DNA from 3 places in the Bacillus jepli genome. Region 2 is predicted to be linked to each of the others. Evidence: riboswitches for the same ligand, from Rfam matches in the RefSeq annotation. Region 2 holds a riboswitch; each other region holds the start of a gene.

The links. Region 2 has a riboswitch for S-adenosylmethionine ahead of ABC371_RS16280 (carboxymuconolactone decarboxylase family protein). Riboswitches for the same ligand answer to the same signal wherever they lie in the genome.
Region 1: linked by a shared signal. The riboswitch ahead of ABC371_RS00915 (PLP-dependent aspartate aminotransferase family protein) and the one ahead of ABC371_RS16280 (carboxymuconolactone decarboxylase family protein) in region 2 are both predicted to bind S-adenosylmethionine.
Region 3: linked by a shared signal. The riboswitch ahead of ABC371_RS23235 (5-methyltetrahydropteroyltriglutamate--homocysteine S-methyltransferase) and the one ahead of ABC371_RS16280 (carboxymuconolactone decarboxylase family protein) in region 2 are both predicted to bind S-adenosylmethionine.

What each region holds. Positions count from the first base shown of each region.
Region 1 is NZ_JBDFMO010000001.1:176,487-187,171, reverse strand. Features, by position in the region: gene yicI (alpha-xylosidase) at 1-1,743, shown strand, start outside; gene xylA (xylose isomerase) at 1,801-3,117, shown strand; gene xylB (xylulokinase) at 3,179-4,678, shown strand; gene ABC371_RS00920 (aldo/keto reductase) at 4,723-5,706, shown strand; SAM riboswitch class I at 5,848-5,954, shown strand; SAM riboswitch class I at 6,154-6,265, shown strand; gene ABC371_RS00915 (PLP-dependent aspartate aminotransferase family protein) at 6,372-8,171, shown strand; gene ABC371_RS00910 (acetoacetate--CoA ligase) at 8,295-10,259, shown strand; gene ABC371_RS00905 (thiolase family protein) at 10,259-10,685, shown strand, end outside.
Region 2 is NZ_JBDFMO010000001.1:3,177,918-3,188,602, forward strand. Features, by position in the region: gene ABC371_RS16255 (glycine zipper domain-containing protein) at 172-630, shown strand; gene ABC371_RS16260 (DUF3231 family protein) at 730-1,758, opposite strand; gene ABC371_RS16265 (YidH family protein) at 1,888-2,274, shown strand; gene trmL (tRNA (uridine(34)/cytosine(34)/5-carboxymethylaminomethyluridine(34)-2'-O)-methyltransferase TrmL) at 2,370-2,840, shown strand; TPP riboswitch at 2,960-3,060, shown strand; gene tenA (thiaminase II) at 3,159-3,839, shown strand; SAM riboswitch class I at 3,963-4,071, shown strand; gene ABC371_RS16280 (carboxymuconolactone decarboxylase family protein) at 4,232-4,900, shown strand; gene ABC371_RS16285 (PadR family transcriptional regulator) at 5,093-5,416, shown strand; gene ABC371_RS16290 (HAAS domain-containing protein) at 5,421-6,176, shown strand; gene ABC371_RS16295 (metal-dependent hydrolase) at 6,441-7,400, shown strand; gene ehuB (ectoine/hydroxyectoine ABC transporter substrate-binding protein EhuB) at 7,814-8,713, shown strand; gene ABC371_RS16305 (amino acid ABC transporter permease) at 8,782-9,444, shown strand; gene ehuD (ectoine/hydroxyectoine ABC transporter permease subunit EhuD) at 9,444-10,163, shown strand; gene ehuA (ectoine/hydroxyectoine ABC transporter ATP-binding protein EhuA) at 10,156-10,685, shown strand, end outside.
Region 3 is NZ_JBDFMO010000001.1:4,569,080-4,579,764, forward strand. Features, by position in the region: partial or broken gene ABC371_RS23225 (Na+/H+ antiporter NhaC family protein) at 1-587, opposite strand, end outside; gene ABC371_RS23230 (SDR family NAD(P)-dependent oxidoreductase) at 629-1,393, opposite strand; gene ABC371_RS23235 (5-methyltetrahydropteroyltriglutamate--homocysteine S-methyltransferase) at 1,522-2,625, opposite strand; SAM riboswitch class I at 2,737-2,838, opposite strand; gene ABC371_RS23240 (DMT family transporter) at 2,960-3,838, opposite strand; gene ABC371_RS23245 (DUF3189 family protein) at 4,060-4,566, shown strand; gene ABC371_RS23250 (AbgT family transporter) at 4,659-6,185, opposite strand; gene ABC371_RS23255 (M20 metallopeptidase family protein) at 6,207-7,385, opposite strand; gene ABC371_RS23260 (mechanosensitive ion channel family protein) at 7,698-8,993, opposite strand; gene ABC371_RS23265 (FtsX-like permease family protein) at 9,348-10,685, opposite strand, start outside.

The sequences.
Region 1 (10,685 bases), 3.0 Mb from region 2:
ATTCCGTTTTACGTGACAAACAAAGGCTATGGTGTATTTGTAAATCATCCTGAAGGGGTAAGCTTTGAGGTCGCATCCGAAGCTGTTTCAAAAACACAATTTAGTGTTGAAGGTGAGATGCTAGATTACTATCTTATTAACGGACCAACCCCTAAAGAAATTATTCGAAATTATACGGAGTTAACTGGAAAGCCTGCACTTCCACCTGCATGGTCATTCGGTCTTTGGTTATCTACATCATTTACTACCAATTACAATGAAGAGACGGTGACTCACTTTGTCGATGAAATGGCAAACAGAGGAATTCCATTAAGTGTCTTCCATTTTGACTGCTTCTGGATGGAAGAGTTCGAATGGTCTAATTTCGAATGGGATAAAAAGGTTTTCCCAGACCCAGAAGGTATGTTAAGAAGATTGAAGGAAAAGGGTCTCAAGATATGTGTGTGGATAAATCCATATATCGCACAAAAATCTCCACTATTTGATGAAGCAATGGAAAAAGGCTATCTCATTCAGCGTACCAATGGCGATGTTTGGCAATGGGACTTCTGGCAATCTGGAATGGGAATTGTTGATTTCACAAATCCAGATGCATGTGAATGGTATGCATCAAAATTAAAAAGATTGATAGATATGGGTGTAGATACATTCAAAACGGATTTCGGCGAAAGAATCCCGACAAAAGATGTTGTGTTTGCTGATGGATCTGATCCAAAACGTATGCGTAATTATTATACTTTCAAATATAACGAAGTCGTATTTAATCTATTGAAGCAGGAAAAAGGGGAAAAAGAAGCGATCGTCTTTGCACGTTCTGCAACAGCGGGTGGTCAGCAATTTCCAGTACACTGGGGTGGTGACTGTGAAGGAACATATGAATCCATGGCTGAGAGCTTACGTGGCGGTTTGTCCTTGATGATGTCAGGATTTGGTTATTGGAGTCATGATATTGGTGGCTTTGAAACACTCGCAACTCCGGATCTATTCAAACGCTGGGTAGCTTTCGGACTACTGTCAAGTCACAGCCGATTCCACGGCAGTAACACATACCGTGTACCTTGGAGATATGATGAAGAATCTGTAGATGTAACAAGACATTTTACTAAGCTTAAAAATAAAATAATGCCATACTTGTTTAATGCTGCAAACGAGAACCATGAGACTGGCATTCCGGTTATGCGTCCAATGGTAATGGAGTTCCCAAATGATTTAACTTCTCATGTACTTGATACTCAATACATGCTAGGAGAGTCAATCCTAGTAGCACCAATTTTTAACGAAGAGGGAACAAGTTCCTACTACCTTCCAAAGGGAAAATGGACACATTTATTAACTGGTAAAGTTGTAGAGGGCGGCGAGTGGAGAAATGAAACATATAATTACATGAGCCTGCCATTGTTTGTAAGAGAAAATACAATTCTTCCCCTTGGTGAAAATGACATACGCCCTGATTATGACTATGTAAATAACGTGACATTCGCTTTATATGAGTTGCAAGAAGAAAAAGAAGTAAAGACAACAGTACGGGACATCGATGGTAATATCGGAGCTTCTGTATCTGTAGTGAAAAATAACAGTACCATTACATTTACAACAGATATCAAAGAAGCTAAACCATACTCTATTCTACTTAAGGGATATAACTCTATTACATCTGTTTCTGCAGGTGAGTGGGAAAAAGTAGAGGATGGCATTCGCATTCGACTAAGTGAACCAGTTAAAACAGTAGTAATTGAATTATAAAAAACACTAAAAACAATCACCTATTTTTAATGAAACTAATACTAGGAGGAACACCCCATGGCTTATTTCGAATCAGTAAACAAAATACAATACGAGGGACCAAAATCAACAAATCCTTTTGCATTTAAATATTACAATCCAGAAGAGAAAATTAATGGTCAAACAATGGAGGAGCTTCTTCGTTTCTCAGTAGCCTATTGGCACACATTTACTGCTAATGGTTCAGATCCATTTGGAGTTGGCACTGCAATCCGTCCATGGGATCACTTAACAGGACTAGACTTAGCAAAGGCGCGCGTTGAGGCATCATTTGAGCTTTTTGAAAAATTAGATGTTCCATTCTTTGCATTCCATGATGTTGATATCTCACCAGAAGGAAGCACATTGAAGGAAACAAATGAAAATCTTGATGTCATTGTAGCGATGATTAAAGATTACATGAAAACTAGCAAGGTTAAATTACTTTGGAATACAGCAAACATGTTCACAAATCCACGGTATACACATGGTGCTGCAACTTCTCCAAATGCAGATGTATTTGCTTATTCTGCAGCAAAAGTGAAAAAAGGCTTAGAAGTTGCAAAAGAACTTGGCGCTGAAAACTATGTATTCTGGGGTGGACGTGAAGGCTACGAAACATTATTAAATACTGATATGAAGCTTGAGATGGACAACTTAGCTCGTTTCTTCCACATGGCAGTTGACTATGCGAAGGAAATTGGATTAAATGTACCGTTCTTAATCGAGCCTAAGCCAAAAGAGCCAACAAAACATCAATATGATTTTGATGTAGCAACTGGTCTAGCATTCTTGCAAAAATATGACCTAACCGATTACTTCAAGTTTAATATTGAAGCAAACCACGCAACACTTGCTGGTCATACTTTTGAACATGAGTTAAGAACAGCACGTATCAACGGTATGCTTGGTTCAGTTGACGCAAACCAAGGAGATACATTGCTTGGTTGGGATACAGATGAATTCCCAACAGACCTTTACTCAAATACATTAGCTATGTATGAAATCTTGCAAAATGGTGGACTTGGTAAGGGTGGTCTAAACTTCGATTCGAAGGTAAGAAGAGGCTCATTCGATACGGACGACTTATTCCATGCACATATCGCAGGTATGGATGCATTTGCAATCGGATTAAAAGTGGCGAATAAATTAATTGAGGATAAAGTTCTTGATAGCTTTGTTGAAGAGCGCTATAGCAGTTATACTAAGGGTATCGGCTTAGATATCGTTGAAGGAAAAACTAACTTCCGTGAACTTGAAGCATATGCACTTGGGTTAACAGAAATCAAAAATACATCAGGTAGAACGGAACGTCTAAAAGCATTAATAAATCAATATCTATTAGAAACTCTTTAATTCATAAAATGTGCTGGAACTATCATATTCCAGCATATTTTTATAGTAAAGGATGATACGGATGAAATATGTAATCGGTGTAGATCTTGGAACAAGTGCGGTAAAGATTTTACTTGTGAATCAAAATGGAGAAGTGGCAAGCGAAGTATCGAAATCATATCCCCTCATTATTGAAAAATCCGGTTATAGTGAACAAAATCCAGAAGAGTGGGTTGAAAAAACAATAGCTGGCCTTAAGGAACTCGTTGATCAATTTAATGGAGATATCAAGGACATTGAAGGGATTAGTTTTTCTGGACAGATGCACGGACTTGTTCTACTAGATAAGGAAAATCAAGTATTGCGAAATGCTATTCTTTGGAATGATACAAGAACTACAAAGCAATGTAAGGAAATCTATGAAACTTTCGGTAAAGATAGATTATTAGAGGTAACAAAGAACCCAGCTTTAGAAGGGTTTACGCTTCCGAAAATTCTATGGGTAAAAGAAAATGAGCCTGAAACTTTTGACCGTTCCAGCGTCTTCATGCTCCCTAAGGACTATTTACGCTACCGGATTACGGGTGCTGTAAATATGGAATATTCTGATGCAGCTGGAACTTTGATGTTGAACGTCGCAAAACGTGAGTGGAGTCAGGAAGTGTTAGAGATTTTTGGTCTATCAACTGAATTCTGTCCTCCATTAGTGGAATCACATGCATTTGTAGGCACGATTACAACTGAATTTGCCGAAGCAACTGGTCTATCTAGTGAAACCAAGGTCTTTGCTGGCGGCGCAGATAATGCTTGTGGTGCGATTGGCTCAGGCATTTTATCAGAAGGAAAGACCCTTTGCAGCATTGGAACATCTGGTGTTGTGCTATCTTATGAAGAACGTAATGACCTCGATTTTGAAGGAAAGGTTCACTATTTTAACCACGGCGAGGAAAATACGTATTATACGATGGGCGTAACACTTGCAGCGGGTTATAGCTTAAGCTGGTTCAAGGATACTTTTGCAAAAGAAGAAGCATTTGATCAATTTTTAGATGGTATCGATGAAGTTCCTGCTGGCAGCAACGGATTATTATTTACTCCTTACATCGTTGGCGAGCGGACTCCACATGCAGATTCAAATATTCGTGGCAGTTTCATAGGTATTGATGCAGCCCATGAAAGAAAGCATTTTGCACGCGCAGTCCTTGAAGGTATCACATTTTCGTTAAATGAGTCGATTGAGATATTTAGAAACAGTGGCAAAACGATTGATACCATCATTTCAATCGGTGGCGGTGCGAAAAATGAAACTTGGTTACAAATGCAGGCTGATATTTTTAATGCGAAAATAGAAAAACTAACTTCTGAACAAGGTCCTGGAATGGGGGCTGCCATGCTTGCTGCATATGGATGTGGCTGGTTTGAATCATTAAAAGAGTGTGCTGACGCATTTCTTCAAACCTCAAAAACATATGAACCGATTCCAGAAAACGTGGAAGCATATCAAAAGTTATTTGCTATGTATCAACAGGTCTACACACAAACCAATGGCCTCAATGAGCAATTGAGAGAGTTTCGAAAATAAAATGAACCCCACAGCACCGTGGGGTTCTTTAAGGAGAGATACCTGTGAACTATCGTAAACTAGGAAACACTGGGTTAGAGTTTAGTGAAGTTAGCTTTGGAACATGGGCAATTGGCGGTGCGTGGGGAAAGACAAATGATGCTGAGGCACTGAAATCTTTGGAATTCGCCATTGACCAAGGTGTTAACTTTTTTGACACAGCCGATGTATACGGTGACGGTCATAGTGAAGAACTGTTGGCTAAAGCAACAAAGGGCAAGGAAGATCGCATACATATTGCGACAAAATTCTGTCGTCAAGGGGATATTTTCGACCCGAAAAATTATAGCTACGAACAAGTAAGCCGTTACTGCGAAGATAGCCTTCGTAGATTGAACCGAGAGGCAATCGACCTGTACCAAATTCATTGTCCGGCGACCGAAATTTTACGCGATGGCAGTGTGTTTGAAGTTCTTGATTGCTTGCAAAGCGAAGGGAAAATTCGTCACTATGGGGTAAGTGTGGAAACTGTTGAGGAAGGGTTAGTTTGCTTGGAAAATCCGAACGTGAAGAGCCTGCAGATTATTTTTAATATGTTCCGCCAAAAGCCGTTGGAAGCCCTGATTCCAGAGGCTTACAAAAAAGATGTTGGCCTACTTGTCCGATTGCCACTTGCGAGCGGTTTACTTACTGGTAAATATACAGCAAATCATGTTTTTGAAGAAGATGATCACCGTCGCTTTAACGAAAATGGCGAGTCATTCAATGTTGGTGAAACGTTTGCTGGTCTTGGTTTTAAAAAGGGTGTGGAACTCGCAGACCAATTAAAATGGATTGCAGAAGGACGTACCTCAATGGCAAGTGCAGCCCTTCGTTGGATATTAGATCACGAAGAGATTACTTGTATTATTCCTGGATTCAAAAATGTCAAACAGGTTCAAGATAATTTAACTACATTGGAAACAAAACCTTTTTCATCTGAAGAAAAGGAAAAGATTCAGCGCTTCTACCATGAAAATGTCAAAGATTTTATCAGAGGTGCATATTAAGAGAAAGGTCATTCTAATCCTTATTTAAATCATTGAAAAAAAACAAAACTCCAGTTATCTTAATTAAATTTTTTAAAAGGTATTGACTAAGTAATCTAAAATGTTTTAACATTCATATTAAATACTTTAATAATGCGATTCTTCTTATCAAGAGAGGTGGAGGGACTGACCCTACGAAACCTCGGCAACCAGCATATGAATGCCCGGTGCCAAGTTCAGAGGAAGTATTTCTATTCCGGAGATGAGAAGGTGGACGAACGAATATGTATGATGTATGTTCTTGTTCCCCTTCTGTTTTCTTTCAGAAGGGGTTTTTAATTTGAAAAAGGCCAATTATAGGAAAACATGAATTTTTCAAAAAAATACATTGACTGTAAAAATGATGTATTCTATAATACTTTATATGGTTGAAGAATTAACGCGTTAGCGCGTCATTTTAATAGAATTTTCTTATCCAGAGAGACTGAGGGAACAGGCCCGTAGAAGTCCAGCAACCTTCAAGTGAAAGCTTGAAAAGGTGCTAATTCCTGCAGATGCAAAGGCATCTGAAAGATAAGATGAGGCCCCCTCTTCTTATGTTGAGGGGGCTTTTTATTTACATAAAGTAAGCAGGTAATCAACTAATCAAGAAAACTCACAAAAAATCAAATTTGGGGGATTAAACAATGACAAAACAATATGAAACGTATGATGATGAGACAATACTTTTACATGGAGGTCAATCTCCAGATCCGACAACAGGTTCACGTGCAGTGCCGATTTATCAAACTAGTTCATTCGTGTTTCATAATACAGATCATGCTCAAAGTCTTTTTAGTCTTGATGAGTCAGGTAATATTTATTCTCGAATTGGTAACCCGACTGTTGATGTGCTTGAGAAACGGATTGCGTTGTTGGAGGATGGTGTCGCAGCTGTAGCAACATCTTCAGGAATGGCCGCAATTGCTCTATCCATTATGAACGTCGCACAAGCAGGAGACGAAATTGTAGCAGCTTCAAATTTATATGGAGGGACTTACAATCTTTTTGCCGTTACACTTCCGAAATATGGAATCAAGACTCATTTCGTTGATCCAACTGACCCTGAAAACTTTAGAAAAGCCATTACGCCGAAAACAAAGGCCGTATTTGCTGAAACGATTGGAAATCCAAGCTTGCATGTTTTAGATATTGAAGCAGTATCAGCGATTGCACATGAAAATGGAGTACCGCTCATTATTGATAATACATTTGCTTCTCCATATGTTTGTAAGCCAATCCAATTTGGTGCTGATATAGTGGTTCACTCCGCAACAAAGTGGATAGGTGGTCACGGAACTACAATTGGTGGGTTAGTCGTTGATGGAGGTCGTTTTAATTGGAACAGTGAAAAGTTTCCTGGATTTACAGAGCCAGATCAAAGTTATAACGGAATTAAGTATGCGAATGAATTTGGAACTTTAGCATTTAGTACAAAGCTTAGAGTGCAGCTATTAAGAGACTTTGGTTCATCTTTAAGTCCGCATAGTGCATTCCTATTGATACAGGGTCTTGAAACATTACACTTAAGAATCGAAAAGCATAATGAAAATGCGCTGAAAGTTGCAAAATTCTTAAAAGACCATCCTGCGGTTGAATGGGTTTCATACCCTGGTCTAGAAGAGCATCCAGCACATGAACTTGCGAAAAAATATTTACGAACTGGCTTTGGTTCTATCGTGAACTTTGGCATTAAGGGTGGTAGAGAGACTGGTAAGAAAGTAATTAATAACATTGCGTTATGGTCACATGTGGCCAATGTTGGAGATGCCAAGTCACTTATTATTCACCCAGCATCAACAACTCATCAGCAGTTAAGTCCGGAAGAGTTAGTAAAAACAGGAGTAAGTGAAGAATTAATCCGTTTATCGGTTGGTATTGAATCTTACCGTGATTTAGTTAATGACTTGGATCAGGCTTTTTATGAAGCGACTGGTATCTCATCAAAAGGTGAACAAAAAGGCGAAACAGCAGTTAATGATGAGGGAGTCATTCGCTGGGCACTCCAGTCAACATTTATTCGTGAAGAAGTAGAAGGAAAGGAAGTTCAGCGAGCAAAAACAATTGCTGTCGTTGGACTAAGCGGTAACCCTGCTCGTCCAAGCTATAGACTTGCGCGAAAAATGCAGCGTCTAGGTTATAAAATTATCCCGGTTAATCCAAGAGAAACAGAAGTACTTGGGGAACAGGCCTATCCAGATTTAACATCTATTCCGGTTAAGGTTGATATCGTTCAAGTATTCCGCAGTCCTGAGGCAGCGATTGGAGTTGCAGCAGAAGCAGCAAAAATTCAACCAAAAGTATTTTGGCTACAAGAAGGGGTTATTTCCCCAAGGGCAGTGGAAGTTGCGAAAGAAGCAGGTTTAGAAGTTGTACAAAACAGATGTACCTATAAGGAGGCACAACGTCTCAGAGGTGCTATTGTTACGTATGCCTGTGAAATTTAATTGAGAAAAATTCCCCTACCTCTTTAGGTAGGGGATGATTGTAAAGAGAATCTATTAAAACATGAACTAAGGGATGGGTGTAGCGAGAGTAATGCTTCTCTTAGTATGAGGGAGGAATAGAAAATGACAACACAACACAGCTTACTAGAATCCAAGGTTCTATGGGAGCCAAGTGAAACTTGGGTCTCACAGTCAAATTTGATGAAATTTTCTCAAAAGGTCGGTTTTCCACTCCTACCCTATGAACGCTTTCATCGCTGGTCGGTCGCTCAACCTGAATCATTCTGGTCAGCAGTATGGGACTTTTCAAATGTAATTGGAGATAAAGGAGAAAGAGTCGTAGTTCCTCCAAGCGATGGTGGAATGTTAGGTACACAATGGTTTCCTGATTCTAGTATAAATTTTGCAGAAAATATACTACGTGGTGACGATTGGCAAACCGCGGTTATTGAATCAGATGAAAACGGCGTCTCTCAAACGATCACAATGGGAGAACTGCGTAATAGGGTTGCACGGGCCCAGTTTGGGTTAAAGAGTTTGGGAGTAAGTGCTGGTGATCGTGTTGCTGGAGTTGTAACAAATAGGATTGAAGCGTTCGTAGCCTTATTGGCAACCACTTCATTAGGTGCAGTTTGGACATCATGCTCTCCTGACTTTGGTCCAAAAGGGATTATCGATCGTATTGGGCAAGTTCATCCAAAGGTATTAATTGCAACTTTGGATTATCAATATAACGGAAAGTATTATGATATTCGAGAAAACATTTCAGCTGTAAGTGAGGTACTTAACGATGTTTTCGCTATCGTGACTTTATCTGAGAGTGCAGATATATCGATTAATCAAGAAACGAAAGTGATGAGCTGGCAGGAGCTATGTCAAAATGAATCATCTCATCTGGAATTTACCCGTGTTCCCTTCAATCATCCGCTTTACATCCTTTATACTTCGGGGACTACTGGGCTGCCAAAGGCTATTGTTCATTCAGTTGGCGGTACATTAATTCAACACTTAAAGGAACATCAGTTACATTGTGATTTAAAATCTGGAGATGTCTTGTTTTGGTACACAAATACGGCATGGATGATGTATCCTTGGCTGTTATCTGGATTAGCAAGCGGTGCTGCCATTCTTCTCTATGATGGGTCACCAATACCTAAGGCGAATATAGGGATCCTTTGGGAAATCTCAGAAGAAATTGGGCTTACCCATTTCGGAACGAGCCCGAAGTATTTAGACACCTTGATGAAGTCAGGTTATCAGGTGGGGCAGAAACATAAACTTTCTTCTTTACGCAGTATTCTTTCTTGTGGAGCACCTTTATCGGCAGAACAATATGACTGGATTTATAGTGACATTAAGCAGGATATCATGTTGGCTTCGATTTCAGGTGGTACCGAAATCATCGGATGCTTTGTGATGGGTTCTCCTGTACATCCAGTAAGACGGGGGGAAATTACCTGTAAAGCACTTGGTATGGCAGTAGATGTCCTCGATGAAAGAGGAGTATCTGTCATCAATGAAAAAGGGGAGTTAGTGTGTACAAAGGCTTTTCCTAGTATGCCAATTACATTCTGGGGAGAGGACGGAGATGAGCGCTATTTTTCCGCCTATTTTGCTGAACGTCCTGGTATATGGTCCCATGGTGACTTCGCTGAACAGACAATAGAGCAAACATTGGTTATTTACGGAAGAGCAGATACTACGCTTAATCCTGGCGGTGTCCGAATTGGAACTGCTGAAATCTATCGAGTTGTGGAGCAGCTTCCTCAGGTACAGGACTCAATCGTTTTTGGCTTCCCTGTCGACAATGATGAGGAGATCGCACTGTGTGTCGTCACCGAGGATGGATCATTGGATGATACATTAGCGAATTATATTCGTAAGGAAGTTAGGGAAAAAGCTTCACCGCGGCATGTGCCAAGACGTATTTACTGTGTGAAGGAAATTCCATATACGATCAACGGCAAAAAGGTAGAGGGGGCAGTTCGTTCAACGGTGCTTGGACACCCAATTAAGAACAGGGGCTCACTTGCCAACCCTGCATGCCTAGAAGAATTTAGCAGCTTGTCTGAAAGGAGTTTCGTATAATGGTTAAACGCCGAGTTCCAAAAGGTGCAATTATAGGGATTGGAGAGCTTACTCCAGTCCGCTATAGCGAGGGTGTGACAACTCTTGCATTAATTGCCGAGTCAGTAAGGCTGGCTATTCAAGATGCCGGAATTGAAAAAGACGAGATAGATGGTTTATTAATTGGCCCCCAAGTAGGCGAAACTCCACAGCATGTTCCAGCTACTGTTGCGGAATACCTTGGTCTTGAACCGACAATGTCAAATGTAGTTGATCTTGGAGGCGCCACGGGTGCGGGAATGATATGGAGAGCGGTAGCTGCAATAGAAGCGGGAATGTGTGAAACAGTTGTATGTGTGCTTGCAAATATCAACGAAAAGGGAAAAGCCTTACGTTCACCAAACCGTAATCCCATTCGAGAATTTGACGTTCCATTTGGTGCTTCTG
Region 2 (10,685 bases):
TGGTAGTCCTAGTTAATTAGGGCTGCTTTTTTTATCATTTCATATGAAAAGCGAAACTTAATTTAGTTTGAATCGTAGATAAATATAAGTAAAAAATGTGAACAAATATACAGGGGATACAAGTAGAACGGTCTTGATATGATTTCTAATTTTCTCAAAGGGGGGGCTACGATGGAAAACCAAGCAGATGAATTATTAACAACTATAAAGAAGTTGAAGAGCGCCATTAGCAAAGAAAGTTGTAAAAAACTAAATTTAAATAAGTGTGAACGAGTGGTTCAAAAGCTCGCTTCATTTTCAGAAAACTGTGCGGATTGTCAGCTCTATTTGCTTGAATTGAAAAATCATTTTATTCAGCTAGAAGCGAATATAGACCGGATTGATACGGTTCTAAACCAACATAAAAAAGTGATTAATGACATTGTGTCTCATCTTCAAAAGAAGCATAAGTTGGTACCTGAGGGAATGTACTTAACATTATACATGTCAATAGGGATGAGTTTGGGTATTGTGTTTGGATTAACGATATTTGAAAATATTGGGTTAGGAATACCGATTGGGTTGAGTATGGGCATTGCTATCGGTGCTGGTTTGGATGCAGATGCTAAGAAAAAGGGAAATACAATTTAGTTTCATACATTAGAAGGTTTTCGCGTTTTTCTTGTTTTAACTTGGCGGGAACAGGATGGACATAAAAAGGAGAGACTAGTCGATCTCTCCTTTTTACGTCTACTTATTTGAACCTTTTGCTAACGATTTTCTATCAATTGCTTCTGGTTGTTTTTCTAACCATCCGTGTTTCACCATAATATTGTAAGAAAATGCACCTGCCTCCATAGCATGGGTAAAGACTTTAGAATAGTTAACGATAATATCCGACCTGAAGCTGGATCCTAATGATGCCCCGTAGTAGGAAAGAGCGGCATTGACTAAAAATCCAGCGTGAAACATAATCAATTTGTCAGAGAATGGACTGATTGTTGAATCGGTAACCTCAGCATCCCATTTCTCAGGGATTGGTAAATGATCCTGTTGTAAAATTAGATCAAAACTTTCGGCATCTTTTCCTGCTAATTTCACGTTCTTCACCATAAAAGTTCGAACTTCCTCTGACCTAGCTACCTGACTAAAAGCTAAACTTAATGATTTGATAAATCCAGTTTTCGTTGAATTGAAGAAAAGGGTGCTAATTTCCGAACTATTAAGTGGTCGTTTGTCACCCATTAAATTTGAAACGAACCCTGGTGATTCAATAAACGCGCTTTCTTTTGGTGAAGGAATGGTTGGTACACTAGTGAATTTTGGCTCGTTTTTAGCTAATTCCACTATTTTTTGAAACAGTTCCTTAGAAGATTCCGTACACTCAAAGAAGTAATTTTGAATGTCTTTTCGTTCCGTGTTTGTGATTGCTAAACTATAAGCGGTCAACCCATGGATGGTCATAATATAGGAATAAAATAATAAAAATTGATCAGAAAAAAGTCGAGGTGCGTTGACATTTACGTCACTCTCTGTAAATCCAGTTGGTAGTTTGTAATTAGCATTTTTAAAGAATTTGCTAATTTTCGTAATATGGCTTTCAGCTAACTGTAATGAACTTTCTAAAATAGGTTTAATCTCTTTGTTTTCAACGATGTTAAGAAAATATTTGTATACACATATAGCCATACTATCACCCATATACTGAAGCCACAGTGCGGATACTTCAGCAGCGGTTAATCTGTTGGTTTTATTTTTACTTTCCTTAAAGATACCCAAAGAAAATACCTCCGATTTTATCAATTAGTATTCTTGGGTTATTTTATGGAATGTAGCTACGAATTAAACACTGATAACCGAACTAGTATTTTAAGAAGGTTTAAACTTGAGTATAAAGAGGGTGATGTTATGAATAGAGATAACCCGAAAAAAGTGGAGAACAATCAAACAGTGGATTCTAAATACATTCAGCAGCATCTTGCGAATGAAAGAACATTTTTAGCATGGGTAAGAACGGCAATTGCGATTATTGGGGTTGGGTTCCTTGTAACGAATTTGCATTTTACAATGAAAACCAGCCTTTCCTCGACAGGGGATCTATTAGCAAATGTGATTGGACTATTTTCTGTTGGGATTGGCATTCTGACTATTATTATGGCTATGATTGCCTATATGAGAAAAATCAATGCGATTAATAACCAGACGTTCCGCACTCCCAAAACCACGGTGCTCACCCTTGGCGTTTTTGTCATAACGATTGCAGTCGTCTTTGGGATTTACTTTGTAATTTTGTAAGGGCAAACTGGGTATAACGAACTCATCTAAAGTTCCTCTGTCCGCGGTCTATATGCTATAATTTGGATTGAAATTATAGTTAGGAGTGACCATTCTTGGCAATACATGTAGTACTTTATCAACCAGATATTCCGGCTAATACAGGAAATATTGCACGTACTTGTGCTGCAACGGATACAGCCTTACATTTAATCCGGCCACTTGGCTTTTCAACAGATGAAGAAATGATCAAACGAGCGGGTTTCGATTTCTGGCATTCCGTCAATATCACGTATTATGACTCATTAGATGACTTTTTTTCGAAAAATCAAGGTGAGTTTTACTATATTGAAACGTTTGGCGAAAAAACACATTCAGCTTTTGATTTCAGCGATGTTTCAAAAGAACATTATTTTATGTTTGGAAAAGAAACAACAGGCTTACCTAAAGTTTTGCTAGAAAAACATAAAAATCATTTTTTAAGAATCCCAATGAATCAGCATGTTCGATCCCTTAACCTTTCAAACACCGCTGCGATATTGGTATATGAGGCATTAAGACAACAAGGATATCCGAATTTGAAATAAGAAATCTTCCATCTTGGAGGATTTTTTTGGCTTGCACATAACAGGTCTGGTAATCTTTCGAACATTTGCTTATTTTCAGCGGCTATGTTTAACTAATATATAGTAACTTAATAATCTAACAATTCGACTAGGGGAGCATGTATTTGCTGAGAGATAGAAATATCGACCCTTTGAACCTGATCTAGGTAACACTAGCGTAGGGAAGTGGAGTTGGTATTTGTCGTGTATACGATGATATATTACCGAACCCATTTCTAGTCACTAGTGATGGGTTTTGTTTTTTCTCCCTGATGTCAAAAGTAGAGAGGGGAAATGAAAGTGAGTCGTTTATTTACTGATCGTTTATGGAATCGAGTAGAACCAATTTGGAATTCGTATTTGGAACATCCTTTCGTCAAAGGGATAGGCGAGGGCTGGTTGGAAAAGGAAAAATTTAAACATTATATGAAACAAGATTATGTGTACTTAATTGAGTATAGCCGTCTATTTGCGATAGGAAGTGCAAAAGCTCCCGATTTAAAAACAATGTCCATTTTTGCAAATCTTTTACATGGTACGCTTGAGGTGGAGATGGATCTTCACCGTCAATATGCCGCGAAATTTGGTATCTCTCATGAAGAACTAGAGGCCACAAAGCCTGCATCAACTACGACTTCTTACACAAGTTACATGCTGAACGTCGCCCACCTTGGCGGTGTTGAAAATGTTGTTGCAGCCGTCCTTACTTGTGCTTGGAGTTATAATTTTATTGGAAAAGAGCTCGTAACATGGCCTGGATCCATCGAACATGAATTTTATGGAGAATGGGTTAAAATGTATGCATCCGATGAATTTACGAAGTTATCCGATGATTGTAAAACTCTTCTCAATGTAATGGCTAGTGGAAAATCTGAACGAGAACTAGCAATTCTTGAAGAAATTGTCGTAAAAACAAGCATGTACGAATACATGTTTTGGGATATGGCAGAGCATTTAGAGGAGTGGCCGATTAACCTATAAGTGTTAAATCTCAAAACTCGGTTAATGGCTACTTTTTCGAAATAATCTAATATTTCTGTTGACAAGCTTTTGTCAATTCATGTAAGGTAGTAAGTAATAGATTCCTAAATTAAATACGATTTTCTCTTATCAAGAGTCGGGGGAGGAAACTGGTCCGTTGATCCCGCAGCAACCGTTACGATGAATGTATCAAGGTGCTAATTCCAGCAAGCAAATGCTTGAAAGATGAGTGTGGACGTACATAATGCCTCTTCCTCATCGGAAGGGGCTTTTTAAATTTTATATGTTTACACTTAAACGTATATTAGGTGTCCACATTTTACAAAAACTAAGTAAGTTGATGTGAAAAATCGTATTTTAATTGGGGAAAATACCTAAGGGAGAGATGCAAAATGACAGTAACAAAAACAGATAGCTTGTACAAAAAGGAATACTTCGGAAGACTTCCAGAATTGAAACAGTATGCCCCAGAGACCTTTCAATCTTTCATCAAGTTTGATAGCCAAGCTTTAGCAGCGGGAAGACTTTCCGTGAAGCAAAAGGAACTGATTGCCGTGGCGGTCGCGCATATCACAGGTTGTCCATATTGCATTGATTTACATGTTGGCAATGCGAAAAAGAATGACTCAACGAAAGAGGAAGTGGCGGAAGCTATTTTTGTTGCGACTGCATTAAAGGCTGGTTCTTCTTTAGCACATGGGGTGAATGCACTCAACGCATATGATGGAAATGGTGATGAAGAACTGTATAAGGCATCCTATTTTGCTAGACTGAAAGAATTTGCGGACTTGAGTGGAGAGGCATTTAAAGCATTTATTGATTTTGACAGTAAGTCGCTCAAAGCGCAAAACTTAACAGAAAAGGACAAAGAGTTGATTGCGGTTGCTTGCGCACATACAACGGGTTGTCCGTACTGCATCGATCTTCATACGAAAAATGCTAAAAAAGCAGGCGCTGATTTGGAAGAAATTTCTGAAGCTATTTTCGTTGCCGTTGCATTAAAAGAAGGATCTGCGCTGGCGCACAGTGTGAACGCACTTAATGCGTATGATGAAAATTAAGTAGGAACATTATCATTATAGAAAAAACCTATTGACAAAAAAATGAAATAAATTTACACTTAAAACAACTATTTTGTATAACAAGATAGTTGTTTTTTATATCAGCTATCTTGTTAAACCAACTACCTAAGAATAACTTTATTTTTTTGTTCACTACCTTGTATAGCAAACTAGAGGGGGGAGTAAGATGAGATGTCAATAAGAAGCCAATTGTTAAAGGGAGTATTGGATGGATGTGTGTTGGCTGTCATCGAAAAGGAGCCTATTTATGGTTATGAACTTTCACAAAAATTGCTGAATATCGGTTTAGCAGATGTAAGTGAAGGAACGATTTATCCAATTTTATTACGGCTTCAGAAAAATGGGCTCATCAGGGGAGAAATGCGCCCCTCTGAATCAGGACCGAATCGCAAATATTATTTTCTGACTGAAAAGGGACACGAGGCATTAGAGATTATTACGGAAGAATGGAAACAAATTTCAAAACCAGTAAACGAATTACTGAAAGGGAGGTAAGGATATGTTATCAACAAAAAGTGAGGCATTTATCGACAATCTCAGAATGTACTTAATGATGTCAGGAAAAAATGAACAAGAAATTAAGGAATTAATGGAGGAATTAAAGGATCATTTCACCGAGGCAGAGAAAAGTGGGAGAAGCATAAATGATATTATTGATCAAACACCAGAACAATATATGGCTTCATTAAAACAAGAAATGAAGACAGATTATAATAGTCTATTAAAATTCCTTCCAGTCTTTTTTATTGGATTTATAGCCTATTTCCTCATAGGACCTGCCATAAGAGGAGAGTTTGAACTAAACATAATACAAGTCATTGGGATGCCCATTTTAGCTGTGTTAATGCTTGCTGTTTACGTCTACTTTTTACAGAATGCAGGTCGGAAGCAATACTCAAAGAAGAAATTTTTTCTTGGGGGCGTAATTGCCAGTATGATTGTCACAACATTAGCGATTCTCTTAATCGTTGTGAGTGATATATTTGTTAAGCCGTTTTTTGTAGGTGGCACAACTGCAGATATAGTTGTGATCGTGATTTGCTTTAGTATTTTTATAGGTACAGCGATTTGGCGTAAGATGTGGTCTCCCATTTGGATACCAGCATTTCTGATTATTCCTGATATTTTTACCCGTTTTACAGACTGGAGTGTTGAAACAATCCTTATCATTAGTATGGCATCATTTGTATTAATGTTTGTGTTTATCATTTTGAATATCTTGATACAAGAAAAAAGGAAAAAGAGGGTTGTCTGAGCAAGCATAGTAATAAAACGAATACATTACCCTATGGAAATTTTATAACAAGAAGAGAAATTTTACGTTATTTTAATGCACGTAACATAAAGCATTTATAAAAACCATATTTCTTAAAGCGATTTTAACAGCCCCTTAATATTCACTTACTACAATGGTAAAAAGGTAAGTGGATAGAAAGGGGCTTTACATGTTTCCTAGTCATTGTGATGAGATCTTATTTTGGCAAACAAAAGGTGAGATGCTAAAAAGGAGGAGAACAGTATGGATACTGCTACGCATGTTATGACAGGAGTGGGTTTGGCGGGTTTGTCCTTTCTTGACCCAACGATGGCCAATCATCCAGAACTACTTTCATCTATGTTGTTTTGTACAATTGTAGGCTCTAATGCTCCTGATATAGATATCATTCATAAGTGGAAAGGGAATGATATTTATGTTCAAAAGCATCGAGGCTTTAGTCATTCGATCCCCGCCCAAGCGATGCTAATCTTCTGTATTGCTGGTGGTGCCTCGATGGTCAATGGTGGATTATACTTTTCTACTTTTTTGTTTTGGACCTGTTTAGCAGTACTTCTCCATGTGATATCAGATATTTTTAACATTTATGGAACACAGGCATTTCGACCGTTGCGTAATAACTGGATTGCATTAAATATCCTGCCAATCTTTGATCCGTTTATTATGCTCGGACATTTACTTGGAACTGTTTTATGGTTTATGGGTTTATCACCCGGCATTGTATTTTCTTATCTGTATATTCTTATTTTCATATACGTTTTGCTCCGATATGTCATACAACGCAAGATAAAAAGAAAGCTGCTTTGCCAACGAGATTCAGGAGTAACCTACACGCTAATTCCAATGTTTCGCATCGATCACTGGGGGATTATTGCGAGTTTGAATGATCGATATAAGCTTGGAAAATATGAAAATGGTCGTATCACTTGGTCAAAAGACGTAATGAAAGCAGATGAAAAAAACAAAATTATCTGTGCATCAAAGAAAAATACATTTGTGCACTTTATAAAAAAACAATCGGATTGCATACATGCCAAAATTATTGAAAAAATGGACGGTTATGAGGTACATTGGTATGATCTTCGCTATCAATCTAGGATCGATGAACCGTATGTGGCCATTATTAAATTAGATCGAAAGCTTAATTTTGTTCATAGTGAAATAAAACGTGGATTCATTAGACCTACAGAAAGTGTTGAATAAAGTATGAAGTAACTACAGTCCACCCTTTCCATCTATAAATATACTTCTCATTTGCACCGCAATATGTGGTGCTTTTTGTTTGTAAAAATAGCATAGTTAATTCCAAGTTATTATTTAGTTGTCCTACGTCCTTCTAAACAATCAGACAAATTTGTGATTCCACACTGATGTCGAGTGATTCGGAGCATACGTCCATCTAATCGAGGATGTTTGCCTATCCACCAAGTCAGCAGCCCTCAACATACATAATCCTAAAATATCCTGAAATATCCAAAAATATGAGATTTGAGCAATTATTCTAAAAAGATATACAATTTTATTATGTCTTTAATCTTTTCGTTTAAGAATTCAAAAAAAGCATCAACAATTAGCAATTTTGCTAGTTTAAAAAAATTTTGGGGGTATGTAGGTAAATGAAAAAAAGATTATCAATTTTATTTTTAGTACTAGTCTTAGGAATCATGACAGCTTGTGGCACAGGAGAGGAAGCGGGAGGCACGACTAAGGGGGCCAAATCAGGAGGATCTAGTTTAGATGAGTTGAAAGAAAAAGGTACCGTTACGATTGGTTTTGCGAATGAGGCACCATATGCCTATCAAGATCCCAAAACGGGTGAATTAAAAGGGGCAGCCGTTGAGATTGCGACAAAGGTTTTTCACAATATGGGAATTGAAAATGTAAAAGGTCAAATTGCCGAGTGGAATCAGTTGATTCCGGGGGTAAAAGCAGGCAAATTCGATGTAATTACAGCAGGAATGGCGATTTTACCAGAACGTTCTGAACAAGTTGCATTTGGTGAACCAGAAATTCAATATGGTGAAGGCTTAATTGTTGAAAAAGGAAATCCCTTAGATCTTCACAGCTACTCAGATATTGCAGACAATCCGGATGTGATTGTAGCGGTCATGTCTGGTGCAACAGAAATCGAGTTCTTGAAAGAAATGGGTGTGAGCGAAGACCAAATCCTTGAAGTTGCTGATATTCCGGCGACATTCTCTGCTGTTCAATCAGGTCGGGCTCAAGCAACAACTGGTACTGAAATGACAGTGAAAATGGCTTTACAATCTTCTGATCAGAACGCACTAGAATTTGTTGAAGATTTTGAGCAGCCAGACATCAAAGGTGTACCAAGTTTTGGTGCAGCAGCATTTGCGAAAAGTAATGAAGAACTAAGGGAAGCGTATAATGCAGAACTTCAGAAACTTAAAGAAAATGGAGAGATTCTTGATCTCATTACCCCATCTGGTTTTGGTGAAGGAAACCTTGTTCCAAATGATTTAACGACGGAACAAGTGATCGAAAGTTTAAAATAACACGGGGAAAAGATGGATAGGTCTCCCAGTATGGGAGACCTTTTTTCATAACAAATGAGGTGAGTCCAATTAGTCAAATAGGTGAAATCTTTTCAATATTACTTCAAGGTCTTAATATTACGATTCTTATTTTAGTTACGTCTGCATTTTTCTCTTTTTTAATTGCATTTTTAGCGGGATTTGGTCGCTTATCAATGAACTTTTTTATTCGAAAATTCACAGGTTTTTTCGTAGAAATCTTTCGCGGAACCTCATTAATCATTCAGTTGTTTTGGTTCTTCTACGCGCTTCCGATTTTGTTTGGAATTGATTTAGGATCTGAATTTTGGGCATGTGTAATTGCAATTTCAATGAACTATGGAGCGTATATGTCGGAAACGGTTCGTGGTTCAATCCTCTCCGTTTCACATGGACAAACAGAAGCAGCCATTGCTCTGAACATGTCACGCTTTCAACGTATGAAAATTGTTATTTTACCCCAGGCAGTAAGGATGATGCTACCGGAATTCGGCAATTATCTGATTCAAATGTTGAAGGCAACCTCACTCATATCACTCGTAGGCTTGGCTGATATTGTGTATAGAGGCCAACTTTATACAAATACCAATCTTTCTTCGACGCCTACTGTATATTTATTCATTCTTATTTTTTATTTTGTAATCGCCTTACCTTTAATCGGTTTAACAAAGTGGGCGGAAAAACAATCATCGAAGGGAGTGGCTAGCGAATAATGTGGGATTGGAATATGTTTTTTGGATCACTTCCGATGATATTCAAAGGGATGTGGGTGACCCTTGGGGTGACAATCGCCTGTTATCTGTTTGCAATGATATTTGGTTTTGTTTGGGTAATGTTAAAACGAATTCCTTTTAAACCTGTTCAGTGGCTGATTTCATTTGTTCTTGAGTTTATTCGATCAACACCGCCGCTTGTTCAACTTTTTTTCTTGTTTTTTGGGTTGCCGATGGTTCCATATATTGGAGTGAGCTTAAGTCCATTCACGGTTGCTGTACTGGGGCTTGGCGTTCACTTTAGCACATATATTTCTGAAATTTATCGTTCAGGAATTGAATCTGTCGATAAAGGGCAATGGGAAGCCTCTATTGCGTTGAATATGTCTATAAAGGATAGATGGACAAAAATAATTCTTCCCCAAGCGATCCCTCCGACGATCCCGATGCTAGGGAATTATTTGATCATCATGTTCAAGGAAGTACCTTTGACGTCAACAGTTGGTGTTGCGGGTATGCTGCTCATGGCAGATAAATTTGGTGCGAGAAATTGGGCGTATCTAGAACCATATACATTAGTGGCTCTTTTCTTCTTGCTTTTAAGCTATCCATCAGCAGTCTTAATAAAGAAATTAGAAAACAAACTGAATCGACGATTTGATAAGAAAGATCCAACAGGAACGAAAAGTTTAAAGAAGGGAGTGGCAATCGATGGCTGAGCCGATTGTAACCTATAAAAATGTGACAAAGTCTTTCGGTGAAGTGGATGTCTTAAAAGGGATTAACTTAGATATCGCACCTGCTGAAAAAATCGCGTTAATTGGACCAAGTGGGTCTGGGAAAACGACGATTATTCGTTTATTAATGACATTGGAGGAACCCACTTCAGGGGTCATCGAGGTTGATGGTCAAAACCTTTGGCAAATGGAGAAAAAAGGGGAATTAGTAAGAGCGAACGAAAAGCATTTAAGGCAAATTAGAGGGGATATCGGGATGGTATTCCAGCACTTTAATTTGTTTCCACATATGACCATTCTAGAAAATTGTATGACAGGTCCAATTCATGTGAAAGGTCATTCCAAAGAAGAAGCCAGGAAAAATGCAATCGAAATGCTAGAAAAGGTTGGGCTGGGTGATAAATTAGATAACTATCCAAATCAGCTTTCCGGTGGTCAAAAGCAACGGGTAGCGATGGCACGTGCTCTCGTGATGCGTCCGAAAGTAATGCTGTTTGACGAGGT
Region 3 (10,685 bases), 1.4 Mb from region 2:
AGAAAATTGGTTTTAAATTTATCACTCATTTTCGTTTGTTGTGTTCGAACCGCTGCAATTGTCGTATCAGAAATCATCGAGAGGTTGTCACCAAACATCGCTCCACCAATGACCGTTCCCATTGCTAATGCCATTGGTATTCCAGTTTGCTCGGCAATGCCAATGCCTATTGGAGCAAGTGCAGCAACCGTACCCATAGATGTCCCCATTGATAAAGAAATGAAACAACCGACAATAAACAATCCAACCATTAATAGATTACTAGGAATAAAGGTTAAGCCCATATTGACGGTTGACTCCACAGCCCCCATGCCTCTTGCCGTTTCAGCAAATGCACCGGCTAAAATAAAGATAACCGCCAATAGCATAATGTTGGGGTGTCCAGCACCTTTTGTAAAAATATCAATTTTTGTTGATAATTTTTCTTTTCTATTCATCCCTAATGCAATTGCCGAAGCAATAATAATCGCAACGTTTAATGGCATATTTGAAAAATCACCGGAAATAGCTCCTGTGCCGACAAATAATAATACAAAAATTAATAATGGAAACAGCGCAGAGAGGCTTCCTTTTTTGACATCATTCATTTCGATCTACCCCTTTCATTTTATAATCCTAAAAAATAATATCAGTGCATCGTCATTCCACCTGTAACATTAATCCCTTGACCTGTCATATAATCTGAGTAGTTTGAAGCTAAAAACACGACAACATTTGCGATATCCTGAGGTTCAGCCGTTCTGCCAAGCGGAACCTGAGAATAGTCCTCCTGCCTGATTAACTCGGCCGTAAGTCCTCTTAATTCTCCACCTATTACTCGTTCTTTACGCTTCATGTCGGTTTCTACAATACCAGGACAAACTGCGTTCACATTGATTCCGTCCTGAGCCAATTCAATGGCCATTGTTTTAGTAAGACCTAGCACAGCATGTTTGGAAGCAACATAGCTTCCCATTAAGCGGTACCCATTTTTACCCGCTTGTGAGGAAATATTGATAATTTTCCCACCTTGCCCTTGTTCCTTCAGGATTCTTGCTACAGCTTTACTGAACAGGTATACTCCTTTTGCATTCACATCCATTACAAGGTCCCAGTCTTCTTCTTTTATATCAATGGCATAATCCATTTTTGAAATTCCTGCGTTATTTACTAAAATATCCAAACGTCCAAAATGCTTTACTACTTCTTGAACTGCTTTTTCAACCTGTGCGCTTTTTGTAACATCTGCCTGGAAGTAAACAAGCTGTTCATTGGTATTTTTCGTGATTACTTCCTTATCGACAACAGCTACTTTTGCCCCACAGTCCAAAAAAGCGTCCACAATCGCCTTTCCAATTCCTTGGGCACCGCCAGTTACAATTGCTACTTTTCCTGTTAAATCCATACAATACATACTGTTTTCCCCCATACCTTAACGTTCAAGTATTCCTATCTAATTACTTGGTTTTATTTTTAAAAGGGACGTAGGGACAGGTCCACTGTCCCTACTTTTAAAATGAATTGAACAAGGAATCTTCGCCCTTATCCCCAAATCTCTTTTGAAATATCTACAATGTACTTCAGTTTTGCCCATTGCTCATCTTCCGTTAAAATATTTCCGTGGTGAGTGGATGCAAAACCACATTGTGGGCTGATACATAATTTTTCGATTGGTACAAATTGTGATGCTTCTTTTACACGCTCGATGATATTTTCTTTAGATTCTAATTCTCCACGTTTTGATGTGAATACACCTAGAACAACGCGAGGACCGTCATTTGGGATATGCTCCAATGGCGTGAAGTCCCCTGAACGATCATCATCATACTCTAGGAAAAAGCCATCTACTTTTTCTTTCGCAAACAGGGTAGGAGCAATTTTTGCATAGCTACCTTCGAATGCCCAGTTAGAGCGGTAATTTCCACGGCAAAGGTGAGTTGTGATTGTTAAATCTTCCGGCTTGCCTTCTAGTACGCCATTGGCTACTTTTAACGCTAATTCAATTAATTCTTCACGAGTAGAACCACTATCATTAAAAGGAATTTCCGGTGCATTCAGACCTGCAATGTACACATCATCTAGTTGTAGGTAACGGCAGCCAGCCTCGTAAAATGCTTTGATTGCATCACGATAGGTTTGAATAATATCATTTGCGTACTCTTCAAGGTTCGGATAGATTTCCTTGTTGCGAATCCCAGCGTTAAAAAGTTGATTTGGACTTGGAATCGTTTGTTTTGCAATCGAACGGTCACCCACGATTTCCTTGAATTCAATAAAGTCTTTCACATGTGGGTGATCAGGGTTAAATGAAATTTTCCCGATAACACGCACGTCATAGGCTTCTGTTTCTTCACCCTTGAATTTAAATCCATGTTCTGGAACGTAGCCCTCTACTCCGTTTAAACACTCTAAGAAATCTGTATGCCAAAATCTGCGGCGAAATTCACCATCTGTAACAGCTTGTAAGCCAATTTCAATTTGTTTATCAACAATCTTTTTAATTTCTTCTGTTTCAATTTCATGAAGTTCCTGTGCTGTAATATCTCCTGCTTGAAAATCCTTTCTAGCCTGATGAATTCTTTCTGGACGTAATAAACTTCCTACATGATCTGCTCGAAATGGTGCTTTTACTAACGTTGTTGTCATTTTTATCTTCTCCTACCTTTTTCATTTTTTACGACTTGCCTTTTCGTTCCATAACAAAAACCCTCTTCTAAAAATAAGAAGAGGGTTGAAAAGACAAATGAAGTGCCGCTCTTCTTATCTTCAAGCTTCTTGCTACTGGAATTGGCACAGTACTTTAACTAGTCTGTTGCCGAGGCTTCAAAGGGCCAGTCCCTCCACCTCTCTGGATAAGAAAAATTTGAAATATTTAATTATGATTTAACTTTACCTCAAAAAAGTAAATTGTCAATACGTAATTTTCAATCAAATCAAAATAATGAAAAGCTGGGACGAGGAACCTGTCCCTCAGTCCCATTTATGATTTCCGTCCCTTTTTCCAATTCATCTCACTGATAAAAGTAGACCCCAATATTAAGATTCCCCCTACCATTTGGACAACATTCATACTTTCATTCAATATGATAGCCGCCATGATCACGGCAGAAATGGGATCGAGATAGCTTAATACTGCGATTGTTTGCCCTTTTAATTTCTTTAAAACTGAAAAATAGATGAGGTACGCGACCCCAGTATGGACAATTCCCACAATTAATAACAGACTGATAGATTGAAGTTCCAAATCTGAGTAATTTAAATTTTGCGTTCCTAGGACATATGGAAACAAGACAATTGAAGCCGTCAAAAGCTGCATAATAGTAGTCTCAAAATCTGAAAGGTCTTTAATAAATTTATTAAGGAGAATCATACTTGTGTAGAAAGCCGCGGCCAATAATCCATACATAATACCCATAGAATGGTTCTTAGCCCCTCCAGCCGCTTCCCCGCCTGGATTAACAACCAAAAGGAACCCTATAAATGCAAGTGTAATACCTAGCCCCTTCATCCAATTCCACTTTTCCTTCAGTATAAAAGGGGCCAAAATCATCACAAACACCGGGGCAAAATAATAACTAAGAGTGGCGTTCGCAATCGTTGTATAACGATAAGACTCGAATAAAAAAATCCAATTAAACCCCAATGCTGCGCCCGATAAAAGGAGTAAGACTAGATTCTTCTTTGACGTTTTGAATGAAAACTTCTTCTTGACTAGAAAACTAGCACCAATTAAAAATAAGCAACCAAATGCTCCCCTGAACAATGCAATTTCGCTAGATGACAAATTAATATTCTTCACAAACAAACCAATGCTACCAAAAATCAGCATCACGATAATAAAAATAAACTTTGCCTTCATATTCCTTCTCCTAGTGGGTCATGGGAACAGGTTCATTGTCCCAAAATTTGGGACAGTGAACCTGTCCCTCTGTCCCATTTTAATGCAAAAAAAAGAAGTCCTCAACTTCAAGTGAAACGGTTTAAAATATGAATTTTAAAAAAGGAGCTTTAAATGCTAATTGAGCATTAGGTTGTAAATTTTTGGAGATAATAAAAGGGAATCGCATAAGGAGGACCACAATGATATACATCTATAACGACTATGCTGGGACACATAGTACAGCAATAGCGGCAGCCTACCACTTAAATAAGCTTCCTACTGATCGAAAGCTAACGAAAGAAGAAATTTTGCATGTAGATTATTTTAATAAACTAACTAAGAAGGACTTTGGAAAAATGATCTTCCACGGGATTGATGAGGATGGTCATCCTGTCTATTCGATTGGTCGCAAGAGGAGTAAATTAGTCGTCCCCGCTCTTAAACAATTGAGTACAATCCTACAAGAAAGATATGGACAGGAAGAAAAAATCATTTTCTCCAATACATCTCCAACGGTTCCGTTTGCCATGACAATGGGTGGCTTTTTCTCAAGAGGCATTCATATTGATTTCATCGGTGTTCCTCTTCTTGTACTAGGTGCAAAGCAAGCCTGTGGTACGATTCAGCATTTAGTTGAACATACAAAGCAAACAGCCAAGTCCTCGACTGAGGAAATTGTGGTATTAGATAATAAAAATTTCAAATAAAAAAGCACTCACAAAAGCTTTAAATAGCCATTGTGAGTGTCCTAATTCAAACAATGTCACGCCGATCTCATGCGTTTTAATCCTAGATCTCGTTAAAAATGAATGGGGCCTTGTGGTCCAACTGGAAGACCGACTAAGTACCAAACTACGGCAATTATGATCCAGAATATCCCGAAGAATACTGTGTACGGAAATAGCGCAGAAATCAATGTTCCTAGCCCGATATTTTTATCGTATTTCTTTGCAAAAGATAATAGAAGTACTAAATATGGGAGCATCGGTGTAATTGGATTTGTAATTGAATCCCCAACTCGATAAATCGCTTGGGTAAAGGCTGGATGGTAATCCAAATACATAAACATTGGCACAAAGATTGGAGCAAGAATCGCCCATTTTGCAGACGCACTGCCAATTAGTAAATTTACAAATGCAACAAATAGAATGAACATAATGATTAAAGGTACACCTGTTATTCCAATATCATTTAGGAAATTAGCCCCTTTTATCGCAATGATTGGACCTAGATTACTCGCACTGAAGAATGAAAGTAATTGTGCAGCAAAGAACACTAAAACAATGTAAGGTCCCATTGTACTCATAGACTTTCCAAGCATCTCTCCAAAATCTTTTGAACTAGTAATCGTTTTAGCACCAAGTCCATAAAAGAATCCAGGAATAAAGAAGAAGATTGTTAGGATGGGGACAATCCCTGAAATTAATGGAGATCCATCAATAATCGAACCCGTTTCTGGATTACGTAAAATGCCATTCTCAGGAATAATAAGCGCCAATAAGACTATTAAAAATAGCGCCGTAGAAATTCCTGCCCATTTTAGACCGCGGCTCTCCTCTAATGAAATCGATTCTATTGCCTCAATTTCACCTGTATATTTACCAAATCGCGGAATAGTAAATTTATGTGTAACCCATAGAGAAACAAATAAAAGGATAATGGCCGATACCACTATAAAATAATAGTTCATTGCCGGATTCGCTGCATAATTTGGGTCTACTGTCTGAGCAGCAGGACCGGTGAAGCCTGCAACAAGTGTATCAGACATCCCGATAATGAAATTCGCTGCAAACGCTCCTAGCGTGGAGGCATAGGCCATAACTAGACCTACAAGTGGATGATAACCAAAAGCCAACAATACACTTGCTGCAAGTGGCGGCAAGACGATTGGACCAGCATCACCAGCTGCATTCCCAACAATTGCAATTAAAATAATGATAGGAATAATTAGCTTTTTAGGAGTCGTTATGACAGCACGCTTCATAATGGTCGAGAAGAAGCCACTATTTTCTGCCATTCCAATCCCGATCATCATAACAAGAACCATACCAAGTGGAGCAAATGAGGTAAAGTTCGTCACTGAATTTAATAGAATGGAAACTAGACCATCTCCAGTTAAGAGATTAGTTGCCACTACCTCTTCCCCTGTAATGGGATGTGTTACGGATACATGGAATAACGATGTGATATAGGATGAAATCAAGGTAATAACACAAAGAATAATAAATAATACAATTGGATCTGGTAGCTTATTCCCTGCGTACTCAATTGAATCTAGCATTCGATTAAAAAATGTTTTATTCCTTTTCGTCGTTTTTTGAGACATAAATAACTCCCTTCAAAATGTTTAATTAGTGTTGGTTAAAGTTAGCGCTGTAAAGACATGGAATCGCAATCCATCTTTTAACGCTTCTTCTTCAAAATCAAATTTCGGATGATGGTGTGGATATGTGATACCCTTCTCTTCGTTTCCTGCACCTATAATGACAAAACAACCTGGTTTCTCATCACTGAATGCTGAAAAATCTTCTCCACCAAGAAGAGGGTCAACCCACTCTAGTGTTCGGTCAGGCAAAAATTCTTCTAGTACATGGACAACTTGATCTGTCACTTTCTTGTCATTGATCACAGAACTATAGCCATACGTATAGTTGACCTTTACTTCAACGCCGTTTGCTTTCGCAATCCCTTCAGCAACTTCAATGATTCGATTTTTAACAAGTTCACGTACTTCAGAACTCAACGTACGAACGGATCCACCAATTTCAACGGTATCTGGAATGACATTCAACGCTAGCCCACCCGCTTGGAATTTAGTCACAGACACGACGCTTGGCTCTAAAGGATCTATTGAACGTGAAACAATGTGATTAAGACCTGTAACAATTTGTGCACCAGTCGCAAGAGGATCAATTGTTAAGTGAGGCGTTGAAGCATGTCCGCCTTTTCCTTGAACAGTGATTTCAAATACATCACTTGCTGCGGTAACAGCCCCGTAGCGGATGTTTATCGTTCCAAATGGAACCGTCGAGAATAAGTGGACACCGACTACTTCATCAACTCCATCAAGTACTCCAGCCGCAACCATTTCTTGAGCACCACCAGGTGGCAGTTCTTCAGCATGTTGGAAAATAAAGACGATTTCACCAGCTAAATCTTCTTTATGTGCTGTCAAAATCTTAGCCGCTCCTAGTAACATCGACGTATGACCATCGTGTCCACATGCATGCATCACACCACTCGTTGTTGATGCAAACGGAAGCCCCGTTTCTTCAACAATAGGCAATGCGTCCATATCTGCACGTAGAGCAATAACTTTTCCTTGCTTAGCTCCCTTTAAGCGGGCTACTACACTTGTTTTTGTTGGACGTGATAATTCAAAGCCACCAAAGCTTTCAAGCAGGTCATATACAAAATTAGATGTATGTTCCTCTTGAAAAGAGAGTTCTGGATGTTGATGTAAGAATCGACGCCATTCGATTACCTCTTGATAAACACGATCTATTTGTAGAAGAATATCATTCATTTTTAAAGTAACATCTCCCTTTTCGTTTCTTATTGTTGATTAATCAGTTAAAAAGTAATTACACAAATACTTTAGTACGTTAATATGATATATAAATTTAGAGAATATTTCAATGGAAAATTATATTAATATTTTTCAGAATTCAATGTATTACATTCAATATTCCTGTTATAACAGCATTCCATCGAGCACAGTTACTAATATCCCAAGTTATTAGGGATTATAAAATTTTCATAAAAAACTTTTAAAAAACGCAAAAGGCAATATCCTAATGGATATTACCTTTAAATAACTATACCTATAAAAATCTCATCAATTTTCGTATGTTTTGTTAATTTTTAACTTTTCCTCTTCGCTAGCTATTCCATCCTCTTTCGTTTCAGTCAACATTGTTTTCACATCATGTCCAGATGGATTTTGGAATAAGCGGAGCCCAAATTCCTGAGCAACAGCAAACAGATGGTCAAAAATATTAGCTTGGGTTGTTTCGTACACAGCCCACCTTACATCGTTCGTAAATGCATATATTTCAAGTGGCAACCCATGCTCAGTTGGAGCAAGTTGTCTAACCATCAATGTCATGTTCTGATTTATACCTGAATGCTGTTGAAGGTAATTGCTAATATATGCTCGGAATACCCCGATATTCGTTAGAGCTCTTCCGTTGACAGGATTGTTGCGGTTAATCTCATGCTTGATGTTGTATTCTTCAATTTCATGTTCTCTATTTGTGATGTAATTCGATATGAGTTGGATCTGTTTAAATCTCTCAATCATTTCCTCGGTACAAAATGAAATACTATTTGTATCGATAAATAAAGAGCGCTTGATTCTCCGCCCACCTGAGGACTGCATTCCTCTCCAATTGATAAATGAATCCGAAATCATGGCATAGCTCGGTATCGTCGTGATCGTTTTATCAAAATTTTGCACTTTAACTGTGACTAGTGAGATATCAATTACATCCCCATCTGCCCCATACTTAGGCATTTCAATCCAATCACCAACTCGAACCATATCATTGGATGTCAATTGCACCCCTGCAACAAGTCCCAATAAAGAATCTTTAAAAATCAACATAAGGACAGCCGATAAAGCACCAATTCCACTTAACAAAAGAAGTGGACTCTTCCCCATTAGATTCGCGATAATCAAAATAATCCCAAAGGTGATGACAATAATTTTAACAACCTGAATATATCCTTTTATCGGTCGAGTCTTAGATATCTCATAGGTTTGATACATATCATTAATGGCGTTTAATATGCCACTAAGAACCATTAATCCGACGATGATGATATATGTATTGGCACCCATTTGAATCAAATGCTCATACTTTGGAAAGGTTGTAGAAAAGCGGTTAATGATAATCGCCGGAACAATATGGGAGAGTCTTCGAAATACCTTTCTCTCTAGAAGCATATTATCCCATTGATATTTGGTTTTGGTTACGACTCGAGCGATGATATTAATGATCACTTTTTTTGTGATAAAATTCGCCACTATACAGATGAGCGCAATAAATAGAATCATCAATACTCCCGAAAGGTAATGTGCCCATGTTGGATTCATGTCGTATTCTAAAAGTTGCTTCTCAATAAACTTCATATTTCCCCTCCATGGTATGTAATATGTCTGTCTCCATACGCGTGTAGTGAGATATTTACTATTATAACAGAATGAATGGGTCTTCTCCTTTACTAATACATTACGTTTGGTCGAAAGAAACGCGTATTTGTTTGGAGAATTTCGCTGTATTGCGTGGAAATGCGTTGGTTGCCAAGAATTTGCGTCTACCTACAAAATTTGCGTCAACTCACGAATTTTTGCGACGACCCAATTTTTTTTGCGTCGTATCCAAAGGATTTACATCTACACGCACGGTTATGCTTCGTAATTAAAAAGAGACCTAACCACAGCGATGGTTAGGTCCAATTTGGTGGGAGAGTACGTATCTATCCTTTAAATACTCTCCTGTTTCAATCCATCTATTATATTTTCTTTTTTAACTTTTTGGATGGAATACAGCATGGCTGCACCCACAATCACAAAAATAATGATAACAACAAATAAGATGCTCATCCAAGGAAGATTAAATCCATATTCAAAGGTATTTCGAAGTGACCAATAGATGAGATACATGACCGCCAGGCTAATCGGAAGTCCATATAGTAAAGCCTTCACACCATAAAATATACTCTCATAATTGATCATTTTGTTGAAACCTTTTGGCGTCATTCCCACTGAGCGCAGCATCGCAAATTCTCGTTTACGAAGTGAAATGCTAGTTGAGATGGTATTAAAGATATTTGCAATCGAAATTAATGAAATCAAGGCGATAAACCCATACGTAAAGATTGACATCATTACAACCATTTGCTCTTGTTCTTGTCTTCTTTGATAAACGTTATACACATGCGTACCGGAGTCAGTCATTTTATCCAGTTTGTCTTGTGTCGCCATTGGATCTGAGCTATTCATGTATAATTCAGCCCGGATTTCAGTTTTTACCTTCTCATTATTTGATACAATTTTAGTTAGTACATCCTCTGAAACAATGATATCTAATCCACCTGGTCCACTCGTATTAACCCCCATTGGAAGCTGGTCGGTTAATGCAGCAATTTCTATTTTATTTACGAATTGTTCTACTTCGCCTTCTTCATAGCTCATCTTATATAAATCAATCTGATTCCCTACGTTTGTCTGGATTGATTTAGTTTCAACAAATTTTCCCGTCTCTCCATCCTCGTAGGTAATGTTCTCGATAAGTATGGCGGCTGGTGTATCTGTATTTTCTAATTGCGTAGCATTCGATGTCACTTTTGCAGCGTAGTCCTTGAAACTTTCCTTATCTAAACCATATAACCTTACGTAATACTGAAATTTACCATCTTCTAGCAAAGACGGGTTGTTTTCTACGTGGTTTTGCAGTTCAATTGGAAGTTGGTCCTTCTCTATCCAAGCACTTAAATACGCTGTTTGAACAATAGTCGAGTCTGTTACATGATCAAGATTTGTAAACTGCACTAAATCATCTTTGTCCATTTGATCATTTATCAGTTGAATATCAAAATTTATGTCCACTTGGGATAGTTCAAGGGACTTTTTGAGATTATCAGTAAAAAACGAAACGGTTAAAAAGAGAACAATACTTATCACTAGGGAGAAAACGGTTGCTTGATATCTCTTTTTATTTCTTTTCAAGTTCTTTAAACCAATTTCAGCTTCCATTCCAAACAGCTTGCGAACCATTTTTGACGTCTTTACTGTTTTTCCAGATAATTTGATATCCTGCGT